3 regions of the Bradyrhizobium sp. NC92 genome follow, and region 2 is predicted to be linked to each of the others. Evidence: predicted binding sites of a transcription regulator. Region 2 holds the regulator's gene; each other region holds the start of a gene.
The links. The regulator PhoB, encoded in region 2, activates phosphate uptake and scavenging genes when phosphate is short. The targets are predictions, from matches to a motif close to TGTCATNNANCTGTCAT.
Positions count from the first base shown of each region.

Region 1: N2602_RS13005 (inorganic phosphate transporter) is a predicted target of PhoB. The motif match lies at 2,312-2,328, and genes of this name have one in related genera.
Region 3: N2602_RS17810 (RNA degradosome polyphosphate kinase) is a predicted target of PhoB. The motif match lies at 1,915-1,931, and genes of this name have one in related genera.

Region 1 is NZ_CP104171.1:2,789,294-2,793,841, forward strand. Features, by position in the region: gene N2602_RS13000 (M20 aminoacylase family protein) at 1-484, shown strand, start outside; gene N2602_RS13005 (inorganic phosphate transporter) at 635-2,263, opposite strand; gene N2602_RS13010 (UdgX family uracil-DNA binding protein) at 2,381-3,823, opposite strand; gene N2602_RS13015 (putative DNA modification/repair radical SAM protein) at 3,823-4,548, opposite strand, start outside.
Region 2 is NZ_CP104171.1:8,064,406-8,068,953, reverse strand. Features, by position in the region: gene pstA (phosphate ABC transporter permease PstA) at 1-845, shown strand, start outside; gene pstB (phosphate ABC transporter ATP-binding protein PstB) at 842-1,663, shown strand; gene phoU (phosphate signaling complex protein PhoU) at 1,675-2,391, shown strand; gene phoB (phosphate regulon transcriptional regulator PhoB) at 2,406-3,113, shown strand; gene N2602_RS37500 (GcrA family cell cycle regulator) at 3,384-3,896, opposite strand; gene N2602_RS37495 (aspartate aminotransferase family protein) at 4,357-4,548, shown strand, end outside.
Region 3 is NZ_CP104171.1:3,834,439-3,838,986, reverse strand. Features, by position in the region: gene purM (phosphoribosylformylglycinamidine cyclo-ligase) at 1-391, opposite strand, end outside; gene N2602_RS17820 (CDP-alcohol phosphatidyltransferase family protein) at 547-1,089, shown strand; gene N2602_RS17815 (DnaA ATPase domain-containing protein) at 1,181-1,858, shown strand; gene N2602_RS17810 (RNA degradosome polyphosphate kinase) at 2,003-4,192, shown strand; gene ppx (exopolyphosphatase) at 4,208-4,548, shown strand, end outside.

The DNA of each region.
Region 1 (4,548 bases), 3.1 Mb from region 2:
CGATCCCCTGGAATCGGCGGTGATCTCGATCTGCGAGTTCCACGCCGGCAACGCCCGCAACGTCATTCCGCAGACCGCGACGCTGAGAGGCACCATCCGTACGCTGACGCCGGAGGTGCGCAAGCTGGTCGAGAAGCGCGTGCATGAGGTCGTGGCGGGCGTGGCGCAGATCACCGGCGCCAAGATCGACCTGCACTACAAGCGCAACTATCCCGTCGTGAACAACCATGCCGCGGAAACCGAGGTGGCACGGCGCATCGCCACGCAGGTCGCGGGCGAGTCCCATGTGCACGAGATGGCGCCGCTGATGGGCGGCGAGGATTTCGCCTACATGCTGGAAGCGCGGCCCGGCGCCTTCATCTTCTGCGGCAACGGCGACAGCGCCGGCCTGCATCACCCCGCCTACAATTTCAACGACGAGGCGATCGTCTACGGCACGTCCTATTGGGTGAAGCTGGTCGAGGAGCAGCTCGCGGCGTCGTAGCTTTTCGTCACCTCGCCCCGCTTGCGGGGAGAGGTCGGCGCGAAGCGCCGGGTGAGGGGGACTCTCCGCGAGTCCATCTGTCACTATTTTCTCGGATGAAGCCCCTCACCCCAGCTCTCTCCCCGTAAAAACGGGGAGAGGGAGAGGCTCTCAGAACATCCGCGAGAAGATCACATAGAGCGTCGCCGACAGCATGATCGCGCAGGGCAGCGTCAGCACCCAGGCCATCAGCAGGTTGCGGATCGTCGACCATTGCAGGCCCGAACCGTTCGCCGCCATGGTGCCGGCGACGCCCGACGACAGCACATGCGTGGTGGAGACCGGAAGGCCGAACACGTCGGCCGCGCCGATCGTGGCGGCGGCCACGAGCTCGGCGGACGCTCCTTGCGCGTAGGTGAGATGGCTCTTGCCGATCTTCTCGCCGACCGTGATGACGATGCGCTTCCATCCGATCATGGTGCCGAGGCCGAGCGCGATGGCGACCGCGATCTTCACCCAGTTCGGGATGAACTTCGTGGCGGCATCGAGCGATCCCTTGTAGGCGTTCAGCGTCGCGATCTCCTCCTTGGTGAGATCGTTCTCCTTGTCCTTCATCAGGAAGCGGATCGCTTCGGAGGTCATGTACATGTCGTTGCGGGTGTTGCCGACGGCTTCCGCGGGCACCTTGTTCAGCGTGCCATATTTGGCGACCTGGTCGCCGACGTCCTTCACCAGCACGGCAAGCGAGGGATAGGTGCCCTCGTTGATGTGGCGCAGCGTGATGTACTGCGTCACGGCGGGGCGGGGATCGCCGATGATGCTGTGGCCGGCGCCCTTCGCCGAGATCACCTTGGCGGCGGCATCGGAGGTCTTCTGGAACTGGACGACCTGCGATTCCGGCAGCGCGCGGTTGAGCGCGTAGGCCGTCGGTACGGTGCCGATCAGGATCAGCATGATCAGGCCCATGCCCTTCTGGCCGTCGTTCGAGCCGTGCGCGAAGCTGACGCCGGTGCACGTCGCGATCAAGAGGCCGCGGATCCACAGCGGCGGCGCCTTGTTGCCCTCCGGCGCGGAATAGAGCGCCGGGTTGCGCACGATGAACTTGAGCAGGAGCAACAGCGTGGCGGCGCAGATGAAGCCGAACAGGGGCGACAGCAGCAGCGCGTAGCCGATCTCGGTCGCCTTGGTCCAGTCCACGCCCGAGGTGCCGTCGCGGCCGCGCATGACGGCGTTGGCGACGCCGACGCCGATGATCGAGCCGATCAGCGTATGCGAGGAGGAGGCGGGCAGGCCGAAAAACCAGGTGCCGAGATTCCACAGGATGGCGGCGATCAGCAGCGCGAACACCATGGCAAAACCGGCGCTGGAGCCGACCTGGAGGATCAGCTCGACCGGCAGCAGCGAGACGATGCCGAAGGCGACCGCGCCGGAGGACAGGAGCACGCCGAGGAAGTTGAAGAAGCCCGACCACATCACCGCGACTTCGGCCGGCAGCGAATGGGTGTAGATCACGGTCGCCACCGCATTGGCGGTGTCGTGGAAGCCGTTGACGAATTCGAAGCCCAGCGCGATCAGGAGCGCGACGAACAGGAGGATGTAGGGCAGGTAGGTCGTGACCCGCGCGCCGGTGGCATTGACGTCGACATAGATGCTGTAAGCGACGAACAGCAGGCCCGCGGCGAGGATGCCGAAGAACAGGATCATCGTCAGCGGATTGAAGCCCTTGTCGAGATTTGGCCGCGAGGCCGGCTGGACGGGCGCGGGATCTGCTACCGCGCGGTCGAATGCAACATCGGTCATGTCTGGACGCCCCTTAACTTTCAGGTCAAGGCATTGTCCGCGATGGATTTGAAGCCTGGATGACAACCGAGGCGCGAAAGCCGTTTTCCTGCAAGTATGCCGTTGTCCTGCCAGTGCTTAGGCGGCGCGTGCGGCCTTTTTCTGCAAGCCGGCGGCGATCTTCAGATCCTCGACAAAGCGTCGATACTCCAGCACCTTGGCTTCGGGATCGGGCAGCCGCAGCAGATAGGACGGATGCACCGTCACGAGCGCCTTGCGCCCGTCGGGAAGATCGATCAACCGGCCGCGGTTCTTGCCGATGGGAGTGATCTTGCCGAACACGCTCTGCGCGGCAGTTGCGCCCATCGCCACGATAAGATCGGGCTGGATTGCCGAAACTTCCCGCTCATACCATTGCCGGCACGCCCGGATCTCCGGGGTGTTCGGCTTCTGGTGCAGGCGGATCTTTCCGCGCGGCACGAATTTGAAGTGCTTCACCGCGTTGGTGACATAGACCTTCTTGCGGTCGACGCCGGCCTCCTCCAGCGCGCGGTCGAGCATCTGCCCGGCCGGGCCGACGAAGGGGTGACCGGCGAGGTCTTCCTTGTCGCCGGGCTGCTCGCCGACCAGCATGATGTTGGCATTCTTCGGGCCTTCGCCGAACACGGTCTGCGTCGCGTCCTTGTACAGATGGCAGGCGCGGCAATGCGCGGCCTCCTCGCGGAGCGTTTCGAGATCGTCGGCAGCTGGCTTGCGTTTCATCGGAGCCTCCGGCCGCTTCTGAGGCTTATGCGGATCGGTTGCGGCATTGGCGATCATGGCACCGGTCATGCGTTCGGCGTCCTCGATCAAGGGCTTAATGATCGAAGCCTCGGGCAGGTTCCTCCAATATTTCTTCGGCATCTCGGCCTGCATCGCCTTCACCTTGAGCCGGGCCGGATTGAAGATGCTGGCGTAGTAATGCCGCCAGGTTTCCTCGAGACGGTCTTCGCCCGGCGCCTCGCTCTTGCTGACGCCCGGCGTGAACGAGAGCGCATGGCCGTCCCAATGCGCGCAGAGGTCCGGGGTCAGGATCGACCAGGGCATGTCGGCAAAGCGCTTGGCGAAGAACGGCGCGGCGAGCTCGACGATATGATGCTCCGGCTCGAACCAGGCGACGTAATGCGCCTGGCGTTCCCGGCCGATCTCGCGGAAGCGGACGAAGGCATGCATCTTGTGCTCGTCGCGATAGACCGCTTTCGCCATGGAAGTGACGCGCGCGACATCAGGATCGGTCGCGACCTCGATGAGATCGTGGTTGTCCTTCAGCCGGAACAGCAAGCGATAGAGGATCGCAAAGCGCTCGCCGTCGCGGTGCAGGATCGCCGCCTTGGCGAGCTCGACGAATTTGCCTGATACGTTGAAGGTACCGTCGTTCACCTCGAGGATCGGAGACGGCGCGGGGGACGCGAACAACTCGGCTTCGCCGCCTTGCACGGTCCAGGTGACGTCGCTGGGCGGCACGTGGTGAAGCACGAGGCTGCGCGCGGCATTGCGCCAGCCGTCGAAATCGGTTTCGGTGTCGAGGGTGATGTACTGCATCAGAAGCCAAATCCCAGTTGCGTTGCCTTCGGCTTGAACCGTTCGATCAGCCCGGCGGAATCGAGACGATGCGATGAGGGGCGGTGATCGCTGAGGACGATGAACGGCAGCGCCTTGTTGCGTGGCACATGCAGCCGCGCGAGATCGGCGAGGCGGATCGTGGTGGTGCGCCTTGTTGCGATGATGCGGTCGACCGTCCTGGTGCCGAAGCCCGGAACGCGCAGCAGTTCCTCACGGCTGGCGCGGTTGACGTCGAGCGGGAAGCGGTCGCGGTGGCGCAGCGCCCAGGCGAGCTTGGGATCGATGTCGAGCGGCAGCATCGCGCTGTCGTCGACGATCTCGCCGACGTCGAAGCCGTAGAACCGCATCAGCCAGTCGGCCTGGTAGAGCCGGTGCTCGCGCAGCAGCGGCGGCGCGCGCAGGGGCAGTGCGCGGCTGGCATCGGGGATCGGGCTGAAGGCGGAGTAATAGACGCGCCGCAGCCGGTAGGCGCCGTAAAGGTTGGCGCTGGTGTGGAGAATGGTGTGATCGGAGGCGCTATCTGCGCCGACGATCATCTGCGTACTTTGGCCTGCGGGCGCGAAGCGCTGCGGCTTGGCCTTTGTTTTCGTTGTGCGGTTCTCCTCGGCCTCGTCCAGCTTCAGCCGCAGCCGGCCCATGGTGCGGCGGATCGCGCGCACGTCCTTCTCCGGCGCGAATTGCTGCAGGCTCGTCTCCTCAGGCAT
Region 2 (4,548 bases):
TGAACCCGATCTATTCGCGCCGCCGCCGCTGGGACATCGTCATTCGCGGACTCTGCATCGCAGCCGCTGCGTTCGGCGTCACCTGGCTCGCGCTGATCCTGATGACGTTGCTCTACAACGGCCTGGCCGGGCTCAACCTCCAGGTCTTCACCGAGAACACGCCGCCGCCCGGATCGAACGAAGGCGGTCTGCTCAACGCCATCGTCGGCTCACTGATCATGACCGTGATCGGCGTCGGCATCGGCGCGCCGCTCGGCCTGTTCGCCGGTACCTATCTTGCCGAATACGGTCGCAACGACAAGCTGACCTCGGTGATCCGTTTCATCAACGACATTCTCCTGTCGGCGCCCTCGATCATCATCGGCCTGTTCATCTACGGGGCGGTGGTGGTGCCGATGCGCGGCTTCTCGGCGATCGCGGGCAGCCTCGCGCTCGCCGTCATCGTGATCCCGGTCGTCGTGCGCACCACCGAGGACATGCTGCTGCTGGTGCCGAATCCGCTGCGCGAGGCGGCCTCTGCGCTCGGTCTGCCGCGCTCGCTGGTGATCAAGCGCATCGCCTATCGTGCCGCGCGTTCCGGCCTCATCACCGGCGTGCTGCTGGCGACCGCCCGCGTCGCGGGCGAGACCGCACCGCTGTTGTTCACGGCGCTGTCGAACCAGTTCTTCAGCCTCGGCCTGAACAAGACGATGGCGAACCTACCTGTCACCATCAACAACTTCGTGCAGAGCCCCTACGAATATTGGAAGCAACTCGCCTGGAGCGGCGCGCTGCTCATCACCCTGACCGTGCTTGCCCTGAACATTGGCGCGCGCATCCTTGGCGCCGAGAGGACTGCAAAATGAGTGAAATGTCTGTTTCCGTCAGCGCGCCGACCGTTCATCCCGGCTCGCAGCCGCTGCCCGAGGCGCCCGCCAAGGTCACCGCGCGCAACCTGAATTTCTACTACGGTGAGCACCACGCGCTGAAGAACATCAATCTGACGCTCGGCACCAACCGCGTCACGGCGTTCATCGGCCCGTCGGGCTGCGGCAAGTCGACCCTGCTGCGCATCTTCAACCGGATGTACGACCTCTATCCGGGCCAGCGCGCCACCGGCCAGCTGCTGCTTGACCAGACCAACATCCTCGACGCCAAGCTGGACCTCAACCTGTTGCGGGCCCGGGTCGGCATGGTGTTCCAGAAGCCGACGCCGTTCCCGATGACAATCTACGAGAACATTGCCTTCGGCATTCGTCTGTACGAGAAGATCTCGAAGTCGGAGATGGACGGCCGTGTTGAGAAGGCGCTGCGCGGCGGCGCGCTGTGGAACGAGGTCAAGGACAAGCTCAATGCCTCCGGCCTGTCGCTCTCCGGCGGCCAGCAGCAGCGCCTCTGCATCGCCCGCACCGTCGCGGTGCGGCCCGAGGTGATCCTGTTCGACGAGCCTTGCTCGGCGCTCGACCCGATCTCGACCGCCAAGGTCGAGGAACTGATCCAGGAATTGTCCGAGAACTACACGATCGCGATCGTCACCCACAACATGCAGCAGGCGGCGCGCGTCTCCGACAAGACCGCCTTCATGTATCTCGGCGAGCTGATCGAGTTCGACGACACCAGCAAGATCTTCACGTCGCCGAGCGATCGGCGCACGCAGGATTACATCACCGGCCGGTTCGGCTGAGGAGACGGAATATGGGTTCTGAACATACCGTAAAGGCCTTCGACAGCGATCTTCAGGAGCTCACTCGCCTGGTCGCCGAGATGGGCGGCATCGCCGAGCGCATGATCGTCGATTCCGTCGACGCGCTGATCCGCCGCGACGTGGCACTCGGCCAGCGCGTCGTCACCACCGACGCCGATCTCGACGCGCTGCAGAAGCGCATCGAGGAGCGCGCCGTGCTCACCATCGCCCGCCGCCAGCCAATGGCCGTCGACCTGCGCGAGATCGTCGGCGCCATGCGCGTTGCGACCGATCTCGAGCGCATCGGCGATCTCGCCAAGAACATGGGCAAGCGCGTCGCGGCGCTGGAGACGGATTTCCATCCGCTCAAGCTGTTCCGCGGCCTGGAGCACATGACAGACCTCGTGCAGCAGCAGGTCAAGAGCGTGCTCGACGCCTATGCCGCGCACGATTTGCCGGCGGCGATGGCGGTGTGGAAGGGCGACGAGGAAGTCGACGCCATCTGCACCTCGCTGTTCCGCGAGCTCCTCACCTATATGATGGAGGATCCGCGCAATATCTCGTTCTGCATCCACCTGATGTTCTGTGCCAAGAACATCGAGCGGATCGGCGACCACGCCACCAACATCGCCGAGACCGTGTTCTACATGATCGAGGGCCAGGCGATCACCGACAAGCGGCCGAAGGGCGACATGACGACCTTCGCCACGACGGTGCCGAATACCTAAGGAGCGACGACAACATGGGCGCACGCATTATGGTGGTAGAGGACGAGGAAGCTCTCACCGAGCTTCTCCGCTACAACCTCGAAGGCGACGGCTATGACGTCGAGACGGTGATGCGCGGCGACGACGCCGACACCCGCCTCAAGGAGCACATTCCCGATCTGATCGTGCTCGACTGGATGCTGCCGGGCCTGTCGGGCATCGAGCTGTGCCGGCGGCTTCGGACCCGTCCCGAGACCAAGCAGCTGCCGATCATCATGCTCACCGCGCGCGGCGAGGAGAGCGAGCGGGTACGGGGCCTCGCAACCGGCGCCGACGATTACATCGTCAAGCCGTTCTCGGTGCCGGAGCTGCTCGCGCGCGTGAAGGGTCTGCTCAGGCGCGCCAGCCCCGAGCGGCTCGCCACCGTGCTCGCCTATGGCGACATCGAGCTCGACCGCGACAAGCGCCGCGTGGCGCGCTCGGGCCGGCCGATCGATCTCGGCCCGACCGAATATCGCCTGCTGGAGTTCTTCCTGGAGCATCCCGGCCGCGTGTTCTCGCGCGAGCAGCTGCTCGATAGCGTCTGGGGCCGCGACATCTATATCGATGAGCGTACCGTCGACGTCCATATCGGCCGCCTGCGCAAGCTGCTCAATCTCGGCCGCGAGCAGGACCCGATCCGCACCGTCCGCGGCGCCGGCTACGCGCTGGATGATCGCTTCGCGAAGGCCGAGCAGACGTAAGATCTGCGAGCTGTTGGTGTGGTGAGCTGCGGCTACACCCTCAACCGTCATCCCGGGGCGCGCCCAGCGCGAGCCCGGGATCTCAGCGCGAGCGCTTGCGCTCGTCGCGATCAACCCAAGGACTTTGTTTGGCGAAGACCCGGCGTGACCATCTCGCGCAGCAATTGCGCCCTGTGGTTATGGATCCCCGCCTTCGCGGGATGGCACCGAGTGAGTTCAGCCGTCATCGTGTGACGGCTGCCGTATGTGCAGCCAACTAATTCCGCAAGCTCAGCGCGTGCTCGGCTTCGCCGGTGCGCGACGGCGGTCCGCTGCGGGCTGATAGGCCACGCGCGAATGCTGGGCGCAATAGGGCAGGCCGGAGAGCGCCTTGCCGCCGCAGAAGAAGAAATCCGGGCTCGAGGGATCGCCGACCGGCCAGTGGCAGGTCGCCTCGTTCAATTCCAGCAGCGACAGGCGCTGGCTCATCGGCACCACGTTGTCGTAGGTAACCGGCTCGGCTTCCACCTCGACCTCGAAGGCCTGCGCCAGCGCGGTGTTGCCGCGCGCAACGGGTCGCGTCACGCGCATCATGTGCTGCGCGGGCCGTGCCTTGCGCGGCCGCGGTGCTGCCGATGAAGGGCTCTTGGCGCGGCCGGACAGGCCGAGCCGGTGCACCTTGCCGATCACGGCATTGCGGGTCACATTGCCGAGCTCCGCCGCGATCTGGCTGGCCGAAAGTCCGGCCTCCCAGAGCTTCTTCAGCTGCTCGACGCGATCATCGGACCAGGTCAAAACCGTCATTGCACCCTTTCCCTCGCAGCGCGCCTGCCATCCTGGAGCCTTCGCCGCGATTGCCTAAAGCCTTGAAAAACCCGTGCCGCCAGAATCCCTTAAGGCTCGCCGGGCGCGCTCAAGACGCCCGAACGTTTACGCCGGTACATGAGGACTTTTGGGATCAGAACTGCTGCACGAGATGTCGTATCTGACAGTCCAAACGCTACAATATGGCGTGACTCCCGCGCAAGAGTCCGCCGACTCGCTTCCACATGTTCCGTGGTGAAAAACCCGCAAAATCGGCACCGCAAGACTACGGATTCAGCGTTTCGCGAGGCTTTCCGGGCGGCATTGACACCCGTCTTTCCAGGCATAAGATAGTGCCACGTGCCGCCCTTAAAAGGCGGCACGTTTCGTTTTCCGGGGCCGGTCAATGGTGCGTTGCGCAATGCGTGCCTCACACCGTCCGCAACATTCAAGTGACGTCATGACTAACAGCGCCGCGCCGCATTTGCTCCCCGTCTTCGCCAGGGCCGACCTCGGTTTCGAGCGCGGCGAAGGCTGCTGGCTGATCGCGACCAATGGTGATCGCTATCTCGATTTCACCTCGGGCGTGGCGGTGAATGCGCTCGGCCACGTTCATCCCGCGCTGGTCAAGGCGTTGCAGGAGCAGGCGACG
Region 3 (4,548 bases), 4.1 Mb from region 2:
CTTCTGCAACGCCTGCGACGATCGCCGCAGTGGCCTCGGGGTCGAGCTTGCCGCAGGCGAAATAGTCCAGGAAAAACAGCGGCTCGGCGCCCTGCACCACGAGGTCGTTGACGCTCATGGCGACGAGGTCGATGCCGATGCCGCCATGCAGCCCGGTCTCGATCGCGATCTTGACCTTGGTCCCGACGCCGTCGGTCGCGGCCACGAGGACCGGATCCTTGAAGCCGGCCGCCTTGAGGTCGAACAGGCCGCCGAAGCCGCCGATCTCGGCATCGGCGCCCGGCCGTGCGGTGGCGCGCACCATCGGCTTGATCAGGTCGACCAGGCGGTTGCCCGCGTCGATATCGACGCCTGAATCGGCGTAAGTGAGGCCGTTTTTGCGGTCGGTCATGCCCGATTTCCAGTGGGTTTGCGGCTGGTTACGTCGAATTCCGGGGACGCGCAATGGCTCGCATGGCGCTCCCCGCTATACTATGTAGACATATCAACCGGTTCAGCCTGCAACGGGCCGGATTTGAGGTCAGAACCGGTGCCGGGAAGCGCTGCGTGAGTATTCCAAACATCATTACCCTGGGCCGCATCATGCTGGTCCCGATCATCGTCTGGGCCATCGTATCGAGCCAAATGGAGGTCGCGTTCGCCGTCTTCCTCATCGCCGGCATCAGCGATGCCGTGGACGGGTTCTTGGCCAAGCGCTTCAACATGACGAGCGAGCTGGGCGCCCTGCTCGATCCGCTCGCCGACAAGGCGCTGCTGGTCTCGATCTACATGGCGCTCGGCATCTGGGGCGCGATCCCGCGCTGGATCGTGATCCTGGTGGTCTCGCGCGACATCATGATCGTCGCCGCCGTGATCGTGTCCTGGCTGTTCGACCGGCCGGTCGAGATGAAGCCGTCGAAAGTGTCCAAGCTCAACACGGTCGCGCAAGTGGCGTTCGCAGCCCTGGTGCTGGCGGCGCTTGCCTTCGGCTTCAAGCCCGCGCCCTATGATATCATCCTGATGGGTCTCGTCACGGTCCTCACGCTCTCCTCCGTGTCGCTCTATCTCGTCGAGTGGCTGCGGCACATGAGCACGATCGAGGCCAAATGAAAGTGGAAGCGGCCTCGTAAAGGCCATCTCCGCTCGATCAAATCGAATTCTCTTCGAACCGGCCGGCGCGCCGGCATGGAGCAAAGCAAGCGTGGCAGGCCGCGTTCATCCCCGACAATTGGCGTTTGCACTTCCGCATGCGGAGAGCCTCAGCCGGGACAACTTCCTCGAAGGCCCCGCCAACGCGGCCGGTCTCGGCCTGATCGACAGCTGGCCGGAATGGCCGAACCGGATCATGTGGCTGGCGGGCCCGGAGGGCAGCGGCAAGAGCCATCTCGCCGCGATCTGGGCCGAGGACGCTGGCGCCCGTTCGACCACCGCCAGTGCGCTGACCGCGGCGGCCGTGCCCGGCGCGCTCGCTACCGGCGCGCTGGTGGTCGAGGATCTCAAGGCTGGGGACTTCGACGAGCGCGCCCTGTTTCACCTGATGAATCTCGCCCGCGAGGACGGCGCCTACGTCCTCTTCACCGGGCGCGAGGCACCGGCCGCGCTTCAGATCGAGCTGCGCGACCTGCGCTCGCGCCTGCGCGCCGTTCCGGTGGTCACGCTGCTGCCGCCCGACGACCAGCTGTTCCGCGGCCTCATCGTCAAGTTCTGCGCCGACCGCCAGCTCAATGTGGACGAGAGCGTGGTCGGCTACCTCGCCACCCGCCTGGAACGGTCCTCGGCCGCCGCCCGCCGCGCCATCGAGCTGCTCGACAGCGAAGCCCTGCGGCTCGGCCGTCCCGTCACCCGGGCGCTGGCCGCCGAGCTGCTCCGGGACGCCTGACCGGCTCGCAGGCCTCCCTGAAGCCCGCTTGACGCGGGGCGGCGGCGGAACATCAATGTCATCGAAACGTCATCGCTCTAACACATGCTCCCGCCGATTTTGCGCTTAAGTCGCAATTGGGTGAACTGGATGGACCGACTTCTGATGGACTCTGCGCAAGCTCTTGAAACCAAAGAGAAAGCCCCGGAAACCGAGGGCCTCCCGGCAATCGCGTCCAGCCCCGAGCGGTTCATCAACCGCGAGCTGTCCTGGCTGCATTTCAACCGCCGCGTCCTGGAGGAATCGGTCAACCCCAGCCACCCCGTGCTGGAGCGGGTGCGATTCCTGTCGATTTCGGCGAATAACCTCGACGAGTTCTTCATGGTCCGCGTTGCCGGCATCAAGGCCCAGGTGCGCGAGGGCATTGCCGAACGCAGCCCCGACGGCCTGACGCCGTCCGAGCAGCTCGCGCTGATCAACCGCACCGTCTCCCAGCTCGCCTCCGACCAGCAGGCGATCTGGCGCGACCTGCGCGGCACGCTGGCCGATGTCGGCATCGTGCTGGTCGACGGCAAGGACGTCACCAAGGCTGAACGGACCTGGATCGAGGACTACTTCCTCAACAACGTGTTCCCGCTGCTGACGCCGCTGGCGATCGATCCGGCCCACCCCTTCCCGTTCATTCCGAGCCTCGGCTTCACCATCGCGCTGCACCTCACGCGCGCCGCCGACGGCAAGCAGATGAACGCGCTGATCCGCATGCCCGGCAAGATCGACCGTTTCATCCGCCTGCCGGCGGAGGGCACGGTGCGCCTGATCTCGCTGGAACAGGCCACCGCCCTGTTTATCAACCGCTTGTTCCCCGGCTACAATCTGCACGGCCATGGCGCCTTCCGGATCATTCGCGACTCCGAGCTCGAAATCGAGGAAGAGGCCGAAGACCTCGTCCGCCTGTTCGAGACCGCGCTGAAGCGCCGCCGCCGCGGATCGGTGATCCGGCTCGAGATCGACGCCAAGATGCCGGAGGAGCTGCGCAGCTTCGTGCAGCACGCGCTCTCGGCCGCCGACGACGAGGTGTTCCTGGTCGACGGCGTGCAGGCGATGAACGAGCTCTCGCAGCTGACCCGGCTCGACCGCCCCGACCTCGAATTCACCCCTTACGTGCCGCGCCATCCCGAACGCGTGCGCGAGCATGGCGGCGACATCTTTGCCGCGATCCGGCAGAAGGACCTGATCGTCCATCATCCCTATGAGTCGTTCGACGTCGTCGTGCAGTTCCTGCAGCAGGCCACGCGCGACCCTGATGTCGTCGCGATCAAGCAGACCCTCTACCGGACCTCCAACAACTCACCGATCGTGCGCGCGCTCGCCGAAGCGGCCGAAGCCGGCAAATCCGTCACGGCACTGATCGAGCTGAAAGCGCGGTTCGACGAGGAAGCCAACATCCGCTGGGCGCGCGATCTCGAACGCGCCGGCGTGCAGGTCGTCTATGGCTTCCTCGAACTGAAGACGCACGCAAAGCTCTCGATGGTGGTGCGCCGCGAGGGCGGCAGCCTGACGACCTACGTCCACACCGGCACCGGCAACTATCACCCGGTCACCGCGCGCATCTACACCGACCTTTCCTACTTCACCTCGGACCCGACCATCGGCCGCGATGCCGCGCGCGTGTTCAATTTCATCACCGGCTATGCCGCGCCGAGCGATCTGGAAAAGATGGCCGTGTCGCCGCTGACCTTGCGCAAGCGCATCATCGAGCACATCCAGGGCGAGACCGCGCATGCGCGGCACGGCCGTCCGGGCGCGGTCTGGATGAAGATGAATGCGCTGGTCGACCCCGACATCATCGATGCGCTCTACGAGGCGTCCCAGGCCGGCGTCCAGGTCGAGCTCGTGGTGCGCGGTATCTGCTGCCTCAGGCCCGGCATTCCCGGCCTGTCGGAGAACATCCGCGTCAAGTCGATCATCGGCCGCTTCCTGGAACATGGCCGAATCTACTGCTTCGGCATGGGCCAGGGCCTGCCGAGCGCGAAAGCGGCTGTGTATATCTCCTCTGCCGACATGATGCCGCGAAACCTCGACCGCCGCGTCGAGGTGCTGTGTCCGCTGCAAAATCCGACGGTGCATCAGCAGGTTCTCGAACAGATCATGGTCGCGAACCTGAAGGACAATGAGCAGAGCTGGCAGTTGTTGCCGGATGGGTCTTCAACGCGTATGAAGACCGCGAAGGGCGAGGAGCCTTTCAACGTCCACAACTACTTCATGACGAATCCGAGTCTGTCTGGCCGTGGAAAGTCGCTCAAGGAATCCTCGCCGCGTCGTCTCACGCGCCGGAACGAACGCCATCAATCCTGATCGGGGATTTGCGACGTGAAGCGGCCGCGCAAGCGCGGCTCGAGCGTCGCGGTTATCGACATCGGCTCCAACTCGGTCCGCCTCGTCGTCTACGAGGCGCTGGCGCGCAGCCTCATCCCGATCTTCAACGAGAAGACGCTGTGCGGCCTCGGACGCGAGGTGCAGAGCACGGGCCTGCTTGCGCCCGACGCCGTCGACAAGGCCCTGACCTCGCTGAAACGGTTTCGCGCGCTCTGCCGGGTGATGCAGGTCGGACGCGTGTTCGCGATCGCGACCGCGGCGTGCCGCGACGCCTCCAACGGTCCCGATTTCATCGCCAAGACCGAGCGCATCTGCGCGGTGAAGATCGAGATCCT